2 regions of the Microbacterium sp. NPDC089698 genome follow, and region 1 is predicted to be linked to the other one. Evidence: riboswitches for the same ligand, from Rfam matches in the RefSeq annotation. Region 1 holds a riboswitch; the other holds the start of a gene.

Region 1 (4,388 bases):
AGCTGCCCAGCGAGGCGTCCAAGCGCTTCGAGCGCGGTGTCGATCCGCTCATCCCGTTCGCGGCCGCGCGTCGCGTCGCGGACCTCATGGTCGACCTCGCCGGCGGCACGCTGACCGAGGAAGGCGGCGCGCTCTTCGCCGAGGTCTTCATCGAGGGCATCGACCTCCCGGCCGGCTTCGTGCAGGGACTCATCGGCGTCGACTACACCGACGCCGAGGTGACGGGCGCGCTCGAGACGATCGGCGCCGAGGTCACGGCCGTCGGCCCTTCGGCGGGCTCAGGGACCGGGTGGAACGTGATCCCGCCGAGCTGGCGTCCCGACCTCACCGACAAGTGGTCGCTGGCGGAGGAGGTCGCACGCATCCACGGCCTGGACCGGATCCCGTCCGTGCTGCCGACGCCGCCGTCCGGCCGCGGCCTCACCGACCTGCAGCAGGGCCGGCGTCGCGTCGCGAACGCCCTGGCCGCCGCAGGACTCGTGGAGACCCCGGCGTTCCCGTTCACCACGCAGGAGCAGAACGACCTGCACGGCTCGGCCTCGGGGGAGAGCCTCCCCGGCGTGCGCCTGGCGAACCCGCTCGACGGGCAGGCGCCGTTCCTGCGCCGTTCGCTGCTCCCCGGCCTGCTGCAGATCGCGCACCGCAACATCGCGCGCGGCCTCGTGGATCTCGCGATCTTCGAGACCGGCGTCGTGTTCCTGCCCGAGCCGGGCGTGGTCTACGGCACCGACGAGGTGCCGCCGCTCGGCGTCAAGCCCTCGGACGAGACCCTCGCGGCCCTCGACGCCTCGATCCCGCCGCAGGCCCGTCTCGTCGCGGCGCTGTTCACCGGTCACGTCACCCCCCGCCAGCCGGGACGGGCGGCCGAGGAGTACGGCCTCAGCGAGGCGCTCGACGCCGTGCGCGTGATCGCGGATGCCGCCGGCGTCGAGATCGACGTCGTGCAGGGCCGTCGTGCGGCGCTGCACCCGGGACGCACCGGCGTGCTGCAGGTGCGCGACGCCACGGGCTCCGTGACCGAGGTGGGCTACGTCGGCGAGCTGCACCCGCAGGTCTCGGCGGATGCCGACCTGCCCGGGCGCGCGGTGGTGCTCGAGCTCGACCTGGACGGCGTCCTTGCGCTGGCGGGGGAGCGCGTGGTCGCCGCGTCGCTGTCGACCTACCCCGCCGCGACGCAGGACGTGTCGCTCGTGGTCGATGCCGGGATCCCCGCCGCCGAGGTGAGCGCGGCCCTGTCCGAGGGCGCGGGCGCGCTCCTCGAGTCGGTCCGCCTCGTCGACGACTACCGCGGCGAGGGCGTCGCGGACGGAGCCAAGAGCCTGAGCTTCGCGCTGCGCTTCCGGGCCGACGACCGCACGCTGACCGCCGCCGAGGCGACCGAGGCGAAGCTCGCCGGCGTCGCCGTGGCGACCGAGCGGTTCGGGGCCCAGATCCGCGACTGAGACGCGACACAGACGCACGACAGGGGAACGCCTGCACGACCGGATCCGCGGATCCCTCGTGCAGGCGTTCCTTCATCGTGCATCCGTCGCGCGACCGGCGCGGGCGAGCCCGGACGGTTCCTGGCTAGACTGACCGGCAGTGACACGGGGTGCCGCATCCGCGGCTGAGAACACACCCGTCGAACCTGATCTAGGTCGTACTAGCGAAGGGATGTCGCGATGAGCGCGCGTCTGGAAATGTCGTCCGAATCCGTGGTGGAATCCGCCGCGGACCTTCTCGCCGAGCTGCGGGCGGAGCCGCCGCTCGTGCACTGCATCACGAACTCGGTCGTCACCGGGTTCACCGCCAATGTTCTGCTCGCGCTCGGCGCGGCACCCGCGATGGTGGACATCACGGGCGAGGCCGGCATGTTCGCCGGGGTCTCGTCCGGACTGCTGGTGAACCTCGGCACGCCCACCCCCGAGCAGCGCTCGGCGAGCCTCGAGGCCGTCGGCGGCGCCCGCACGGCCGGCACGCCGTGGGTGCTGGATCCGGTCGCGGTCGGCGCACTGCCGGTGCGCACCGCGCTGGCGCAGGATCTGCTCGCGCTGCGCCCCACGGTCATCCGTGGCAACGCCTCCGAGATCCTCGCCCTCGCCGGTCGCAGCCAGGGCGGGCGCGGTGTGGATGCACTGGACGCCACCGAGGCCGCGGCCGACGCGGCCCGCGAGCTGGCCCGGACCACCGGGGGAGCGGTGGCGGTGTCCGGCCCGGTCGACCTTCTCGTCGACGCCGGCCACGAGATCCGCATCGCGAACGGCGACGCCCTGCTGACGCGCGTCACCGGCGGCGGCTGCGCGCTCGGCGCCGTGATGGCGGCGTTCCTCGGCACCGCACGACGGACCGGCGACAGCCCGCTGGTCGCGGCCGCCGCGGCGACGCTCGTCTACACGCTCGCCGCCGAGGACGCCGCGGTGCGGTCCGAGGGTCCGGGATCCTTCGCGGTCGCCCTGCTCGACGCGCTCGCCGCGATCCGGCCGGATGCGCTCCCGGCCCGCGCCCGCGTCGCCGCAGGCAGGTCCGAGACGGCAGGGGTCGCGGCATGACGCTGACCGACCTCGCCCCCGGCTCCCGTGCCGCGGTCGCGCCGCGGCAGGTCGCCCGGAGAAGGCTGAAGACCGACGACCTCGCCCTCTACCTCGTCACGGATCCCGTGCTGAGCGGAGCACGCGGGATCGCTGCGGTGGTCGACGCGGCGGTCGCCGGCGGCGTGCGGATCGTGCAGCTGCGCGACAAGGACGCCGACGACGCGTCGATCGTGGAGCAGCTCGTGGCGCTCTCCGAGGTCATCGCGGGACGGGCGCTGCTGGTCGTCGACGATCGCCTCGACGCCGTCGTGGCGGCGCGGCACCGCGGCGCCCGCGTCGACGGGATCCACCTCGGCCAGTCCGACGCCTCCCCGCTCCTGGCGCGCTCGGTGCTCGGCCCGGACGCGATCGTGGGTCTCACCGCCAACACGCCCGCCCACCTCGACGCCGTGCGGGCGCTCCCTTCCGGAACCGTGGACTACCTCGGGGTGGGCGTGATCCATCCCACGAGCACCAAGGCCGACCACCCCGTGCCGCTCGGCGTGGCGGGCTTCGCGGCGTTCGCCGCCGCGAGCCCGCTGCCGTGCGTCGCGATCGGCGGCATCGAGCGGACCGACGTGGCCGCGCTCCGCGCCGCGGGAGCGGCCGGTGTCGCGGTCGTGTCCGCGCTGTGCGCGGCGCCGGATCCCCGTGTCGCCGCGCGCAAGCTGCTCCGCGCCTGGGGCGCGGGCGGGGTGCCGCGCGTGCTCTCGATCGCCGGCAGCGACCCGTCCGGCGGGGCGGGGATCCAGGCCGACCTCAAGGCCATCGCGGCGAACGGCGGCTACGGCATGGCGGCGATCACGGCGCTCACCGCGCAGAACACCCGCGGCGTCAGGGGCGTTCACGTCCCGCCCGCCGCGTTCCTCCGCGCCCAACTGGACGCGATCAGCGACGACGTGCGGATCGACGCCGTCAAGATCGGCATGCTCGCCGGATCCGCGGTGATCGACGAGGTCGGATCCTGGCTGCGGGAGCACCGGCCGCCCACGGTCGTCCTGGATCCGGTCATGGTCGCCACGAGCGGCGACAGGCTGCTGGACGCCGAGGCGGAGCACGCCCTGCGCGCCCTGCTGCCGCTGGCGGATCTCCTCACGCCGAACCTGCCCGAGCTGGCCGTCCTCGCGCGCGAGCCCGCGGCCACGAGCTGGGCCGGCGCCCTCGCCCAGGCGCAGCGGCTCTCGGCCGAGACCGGCGCCCTCGTGCTCGTGAAGGGCGGACATCTCGGGGGCGACGAGGCGCCGGACGCCCTCGTCGGTCCCTCCGGACCCGTGCGCGAGTATCCCGGATCCCGGATACGCACGGCCAGCACGCACGGCACCGGCTGCTCGCTGTCCGCCGGGCTCGCGACCCGCCGGGCGGCGGATCACGACTGGCGCGACGCGGTCGCCGAGGTGCGCTCGTGGCTGCGGGAGTCGATCGCCGCCGGCGCAGGACTGCAGGTCGGATCCGGCCATGGCCCCGTCAGCCACTTCGCCGGACTGTGGCGGCGGAGCGGCCTCGAGGCGGGCCCGGGCCGCGCGGCGATCGCCGCGGAGTGGTGGTCCTCGATCTCCGCGATCCGCACGGCGATCGACGACCTGCCGTTCCTGCGCCGTCTCGCCGACGGGAGCCTGCCGGAGGCCGCGTTCCGCTGGTACCTCGCGCAGGACGCCCTGTATCTGCGCGACTACGCGCGCACCCTCGCCGAGGCGGCGCGCATCGCACCGGACTCGGCGGAGCAGGCGTTCTGGGCGCACTCCGCCGAGCAGTCCGTGATCGGCGAGCTGCAGCTGCACGCGAGAGTGCTCTCGCCCGAGGGGGTCGGGACGGCGACGTTCCGCGCGGATCCCGCCCCCG
Region 2 (4,388 bases), on a different contig from region 1:
GAGCAGGCCGCCGTCCGCGCCGACCACGATCACCCGGGTCATCAGCTCCGCCCACACGGCGGTGCGGTGCTCGATGACGACGAGCGTGGCGCCGGTGGCGGCCACGACGCGCTCGACGCTCGCGCGGATCTCCTGCACGCCGTCGGGGTCGAGGTTGGCGGTCGGCTCATCCAGCAGCAGGAGTCCCGGTCGCATGGCGAGGGCTCCGGCGAGCGCGAGCCGCTGCTTCTGACCGCCGGAGAGCGCGGCCGTGGGCCGGTCCAGCGGCACGTCGAGGCCGACGGCGTCGAGCGCTTCGGCGACGCGGGCGGGGATGTCTTCCGCGGGCACGCCGAGGTTCTCGCAGCCGAAGGCCACGTCGTCGCCGACCTTGCTCAGCACGACGCCGGCGTCCGGATCCTGCAGGACGAGGCCGATCCTGCCCCGCCGACGCTCCGGGTCGGATCCGTCGACCTGCAGGGATCCGCGGCTCTCCCCCTCCTCGGCGTCGCCGAGGAGGCCCGCCATGCCGGTCAGGAGCGTCGACTTGCCGGCGCCCGACGCACCGAGCAGGAGCACCCGCTCCCCCGGCTCGATCGTGAACGTCACGTCGCTGACCGCGGGCAGGCGGCGGCCGGCGTAGCGCCAGCCCCACCCGTCCGCGACGACGCGAGCGGCACCCGCGGTCATGTCAGACCTCGCGGCGGAGCTCGCGTCCGGCGGCGAAGCGGCTCAGAGCGCCGGTCGCGGCGAGGGCGCGCACGAGCAGCCAGCCGAGGACGCCGGCCAGCAGCGCGCCCGAGACGACCAGGGCGCCGAGGTAGATCGTGTTGAACTCGACGGACTTCAGGATGTTCGGCGAGCTGCCGTAGAACAGCTCGAACAGCCATGCGCCCGCGGCCGCGCCGACGCCGGCGAGGGCGGCGACGGGCAGCGAGAACCGGCGGTACAGGAAGATCGCGAAGATCAGTTCGGCGCCGAGGCCCTGCGCGATGCCCTCGAGCACCGTGGAGACGCCCCAGATGTTGCCGATCAGCATCGACACGATCGCCGCCACGACCTCGACGACGAGTGCGGCGCCGGGCTTGCGGATCACGAGCCCGCCGACCACGCCGCCGAGCAGCCAGATCCCGACGGCGACGCCGCCGAGGCCGGGGGTGAGGCCATCGGCCGCGGTGAACCAGGCGTAACCGATGGTGTTCCAGACCCAGAAGACCAGGCCGATCGCGACGCCGAGCACGGCGGCCACGACGATGTCGACGACGCGCCAGTTCAGGCGGCGTGCGACCGCCCCGCTGTTGTTCACGTTCTGTGCGGTTGCAGATGCATGCATGAGAAATGCTCCTCCCTGCGCCGGCATGATCCGGATCAGGTTCGACGGTCGAAGCGCGATTCGCTCCCTCTCAGCCCGGCTCGCCGGACTCCCGTGGTGATTCGCCCATCCTAGCCCCGCCGGACCGCACCGGCGACCGTCTCGTCACACGGCGTGACGGGAGAACGCCCGCGATACCGGCTGTTGACAGGGCCGCCAGATACGGTAGGGGGGTGAACAATGACGACGGTCCGGGGGCCGCCCAGGTCGATCCGAAGATCGCCGACGCCGACGCACCCGCTGCCGACGCCTCCCGCGCGGCCATCGACGAGCGCGCACCGGAACCGGCAGCACTGTTCCCCGCCGCATCCGAGCCGGCCGAGCCCGCGCCCTTGTTCCCTGTGTCTGAGACGCCCGTGGCGGAGCCGCTGTTCCCCGCGCCGGCAGAAGCCCCCTCCGCGCCCACTGCCCCTCCCCGCGCCGGGTCGCCCGCTCCCATCGCGTCGCCCGCTCCCGTTGCGTCGCCGGGGCCCGCCCCCGCAGCATCACCTGCCGCCGGTCCCGCCGCCGCGACCCGCACGGCACAGCCGCTGCCTTCGGCATCGCTCGTCCGCGGCCCCGACCGCGCCCCGACCGCGGCGCTCGCCTGGGTCGACGTGGCCCGGGTCGGCACCGGCGGTGCCGCGGCCGCCGCAGCATCGTCCCGCGCACTGCTGGACGACGCCCCGCATCGCAGCCTCGCCCGCCCGGCCGTGCTGCTGCCGCTGGGCGGGGTGCTCGCCCTCGTCATCGCGTACGGCGCCACGACCGCGCTCTGGCCGCTCAACGCCGTGCAGCCCGTCGCGTCCCCGGTCGCGTTCCAGCCCGCCGCCGCACCCGCCGCTGCCGCCGCGTGGCCGGCGACGGGCAGCGCCGCCGTGGGCGTCGCCGGCATCGGCACCATCGCCTCCGCCGAGCAGCACGCGCCGATGGCGAGCATCACGAAGCTCGTGACGGTGCTCGCCTCGCTCGACAAGATGCCGCTCAAGGCCGGCGAGCAGGGTCCGTCCTTCGCCTTCACGCAGGCCGACAGCGACGACTACTGGGACTACCTCCGCCAGGATCAGTCTGCGCTCGACGTCCCGGTGGGCGGATCCCTCACGCAGTACCAGCTGTACGAGGGGATCCTGCTCGGCTCGGCGAACAACTACGCCGACCGTCTCGCCCGCGAGGTGTGGGGCTCGGATGAGAACTACGCGGCCGCTGCGAATCAGTGGCTGAGCCAGCACGACCTCGCCGACATCACGGTCGTGACCCCCTCCGGCTTCGACTTCGGGAATGTGGCGACCCCGCGCGCACTCATCCAGCTCGGTCAGATCGCCGAGAAGAACCCGGTGATCGCCGGGATCGTAAAGCAGAAGAGCGTCGAACTGCCCGGCGCGGGCGTCGTGAAGAACACCAACGGGCTCATCGACGACGCCGGCATCGTGGGAATCAAGACCGGCACGATCGGCGACGGCGCCGACACCCGCTACAACCTGCTCTCGGCCAAGGACGTGCCGGACGGCGACGCCACCGTGCGGATCTACGTCGCGGCCCTCGGGCAGGACAGCGATGCGGGTCGGGTCGACGCCTCGCGGGCTCTGTACGCGGGCCTCGAGGCGGCCCTGAAGGACCAGCCGCAGACGGTGGAGAAGGGTGCGACCCTCGGCACCGTCGACACGGCGTGGGGCGAGACCACCCAGGTCGTGGCCGCTGAGAACGCCCGGGTCGTGCTGTGGAACGGCGCCTCCGCGACGGCGACCACGAAGTTCTCTCTCGGCGACGAGTGGAAGGCCGGCGAGAAGGCGGGCACGCTCAGCCTCAAGGGGCCGCTGGACTCCACCTCGGTGCCGCTGGAACTGCGCACGGCCTTGAACGGTCCGAGCTTCTGGTGGCGCCTCACGCATCCCCTCGAGCTGTTCGGCCTGACGAAGTAGGCACCGGTTCCGGCAGGAACACGGTTCCGGACGCGACCGGGATCCGGTCCGCCGCCTCCATCCACGCGATGCGGCCTCCGCCCGGGCGATGCCGCCTCCGTCCGGGCGATGCCGCCTCCGCCCGGGTGATGCCGCCTCCGCCCCGGTGATGCCGCCTCCGGTGACGCGGAAGCGCCGCCGCCCTGCGAACAGGACGACGGCGCTCACGTCGGTGCGGGACGGGGTGTCAGACCCTGTCGTCCTCGATCTCCCACGACGAGTTCTCCGGCGACTCGGCCGACTCGATGACGCGCTCGGCGACGGCGACCGGGGCGGTCCCGGATCCGATCACCGCGGCGGCACCGGCCTCGACCTCGGACGCGACGGAGCCGTCCGCCGGCACCGTGACGGTCCCGGTGACGAGCGCCTCGTCGGCGTCGGTGTCGCTCGCGGCCTGCTCGAACTGCGACTGGTACAGCCGCCAGTACGCGCCCTGCGCTGCGATGAGCTCCTCGTGGTTGCCCTTCTCCACGATGTCGCCGTGCTCCATCACGAGGATGAGGTCGGCGTCGCGGATGGTGGACAGGCGGTGTGCGATCACGAACGACGTGCGTCCGTTCCGCAGGGCCGCCATCGCGTGCTGCAGCAGCAGCTCGGTGCGGGTGTCGACGGCCGATGTGGCCTCGTCCAGGATGAGGATCGACGGCTGGGCGACGAACGCGCGCGCGATCGTGATCAGCTGGCGCTCACCGGCCGAGACGTTCGAGGCGTCCTCGTCGAGCTTCGTCTCATAGCCCTCGGGGAGAGCGTGCACGAAGCGGTCGACGTAGGTCGCCTTGGCGGCCTCGATGACCTCGTCATCCGTCGCGGTCGAACGGCCGTAGCGGATGTTCTCCCGGATCGTGCCCGCGAACAGCCACGGATCCTGCAGCACCATGCCCGTGCGCGAACGCAGGTCGGAGCGCTCCATCTGGGCGATGTCCTGCCCGTCGAGGAGGATCCGTCCGCCGCTCAGCTCGTAGAACCGCATGATGAGGTTCACCAGCGTGGTCTTGCCCGCGCCGGTCGGGCCGACGATCGCGACCGTCTGGCCGGGCTCCACGCGGAACGACAGATCCGTGATGAGCGGACGGTCCTCGCTGTAGGAGAACGCGACGTGC

The links. Region 1 has a riboswitch for thiamine pyrophosphate ahead of thiM (hydroxyethylthiazole kinase). Riboswitches for the same ligand answer to the same signal wherever they lie in the genome.
Region 2: linked by a shared signal. The riboswitch ahead of ACIPY5_RS16440 (ECF transporter S component) and the one ahead of thiM (hydroxyethylthiazole kinase) in region 1 are both predicted to bind thiamine pyrophosphate.

Annotation. Positions count from the first base shown of each region.
Region 1 covers NZ_JBIVHE010000007.1:284,038-288,425, forward strand. Annotated here, with positions in the region: gene pheT (phenylalanine--tRNA ligase subunit beta) at 1-1,442, shown strand, start outside; TPP riboswitch at 1,578-1,671, shown strand; gene thiM (hydroxyethylthiazole kinase) at 1,662-2,528, shown strand; gene ACIPY5_RS18275 (bifunctional hydroxymethylpyrimidine kinase/phosphomethylpyrimidine kinase) at 2,525-4,388, shown strand, end outside.
Region 2 covers NZ_JBIVHE010000006.1:228,032-232,419, reverse strand. Annotated here, with positions in the region: gene ACIPY5_RS16445 (ABC transporter ATP-binding protein) at 1-669, opposite strand, end outside; gene ACIPY5_RS16440 (ECF transporter S component) at 671-1,312, opposite strand; TPP riboswitch at 1,308-1,417, opposite strand; gene ACIPY5_RS16435 (D-alanyl-D-alanine carboxypeptidase family protein) at 1,525-3,249, shown strand; gene ACIPY5_RS16430 (ABC transporter ATP-binding protein) at 3,476-4,388, opposite strand, start outside.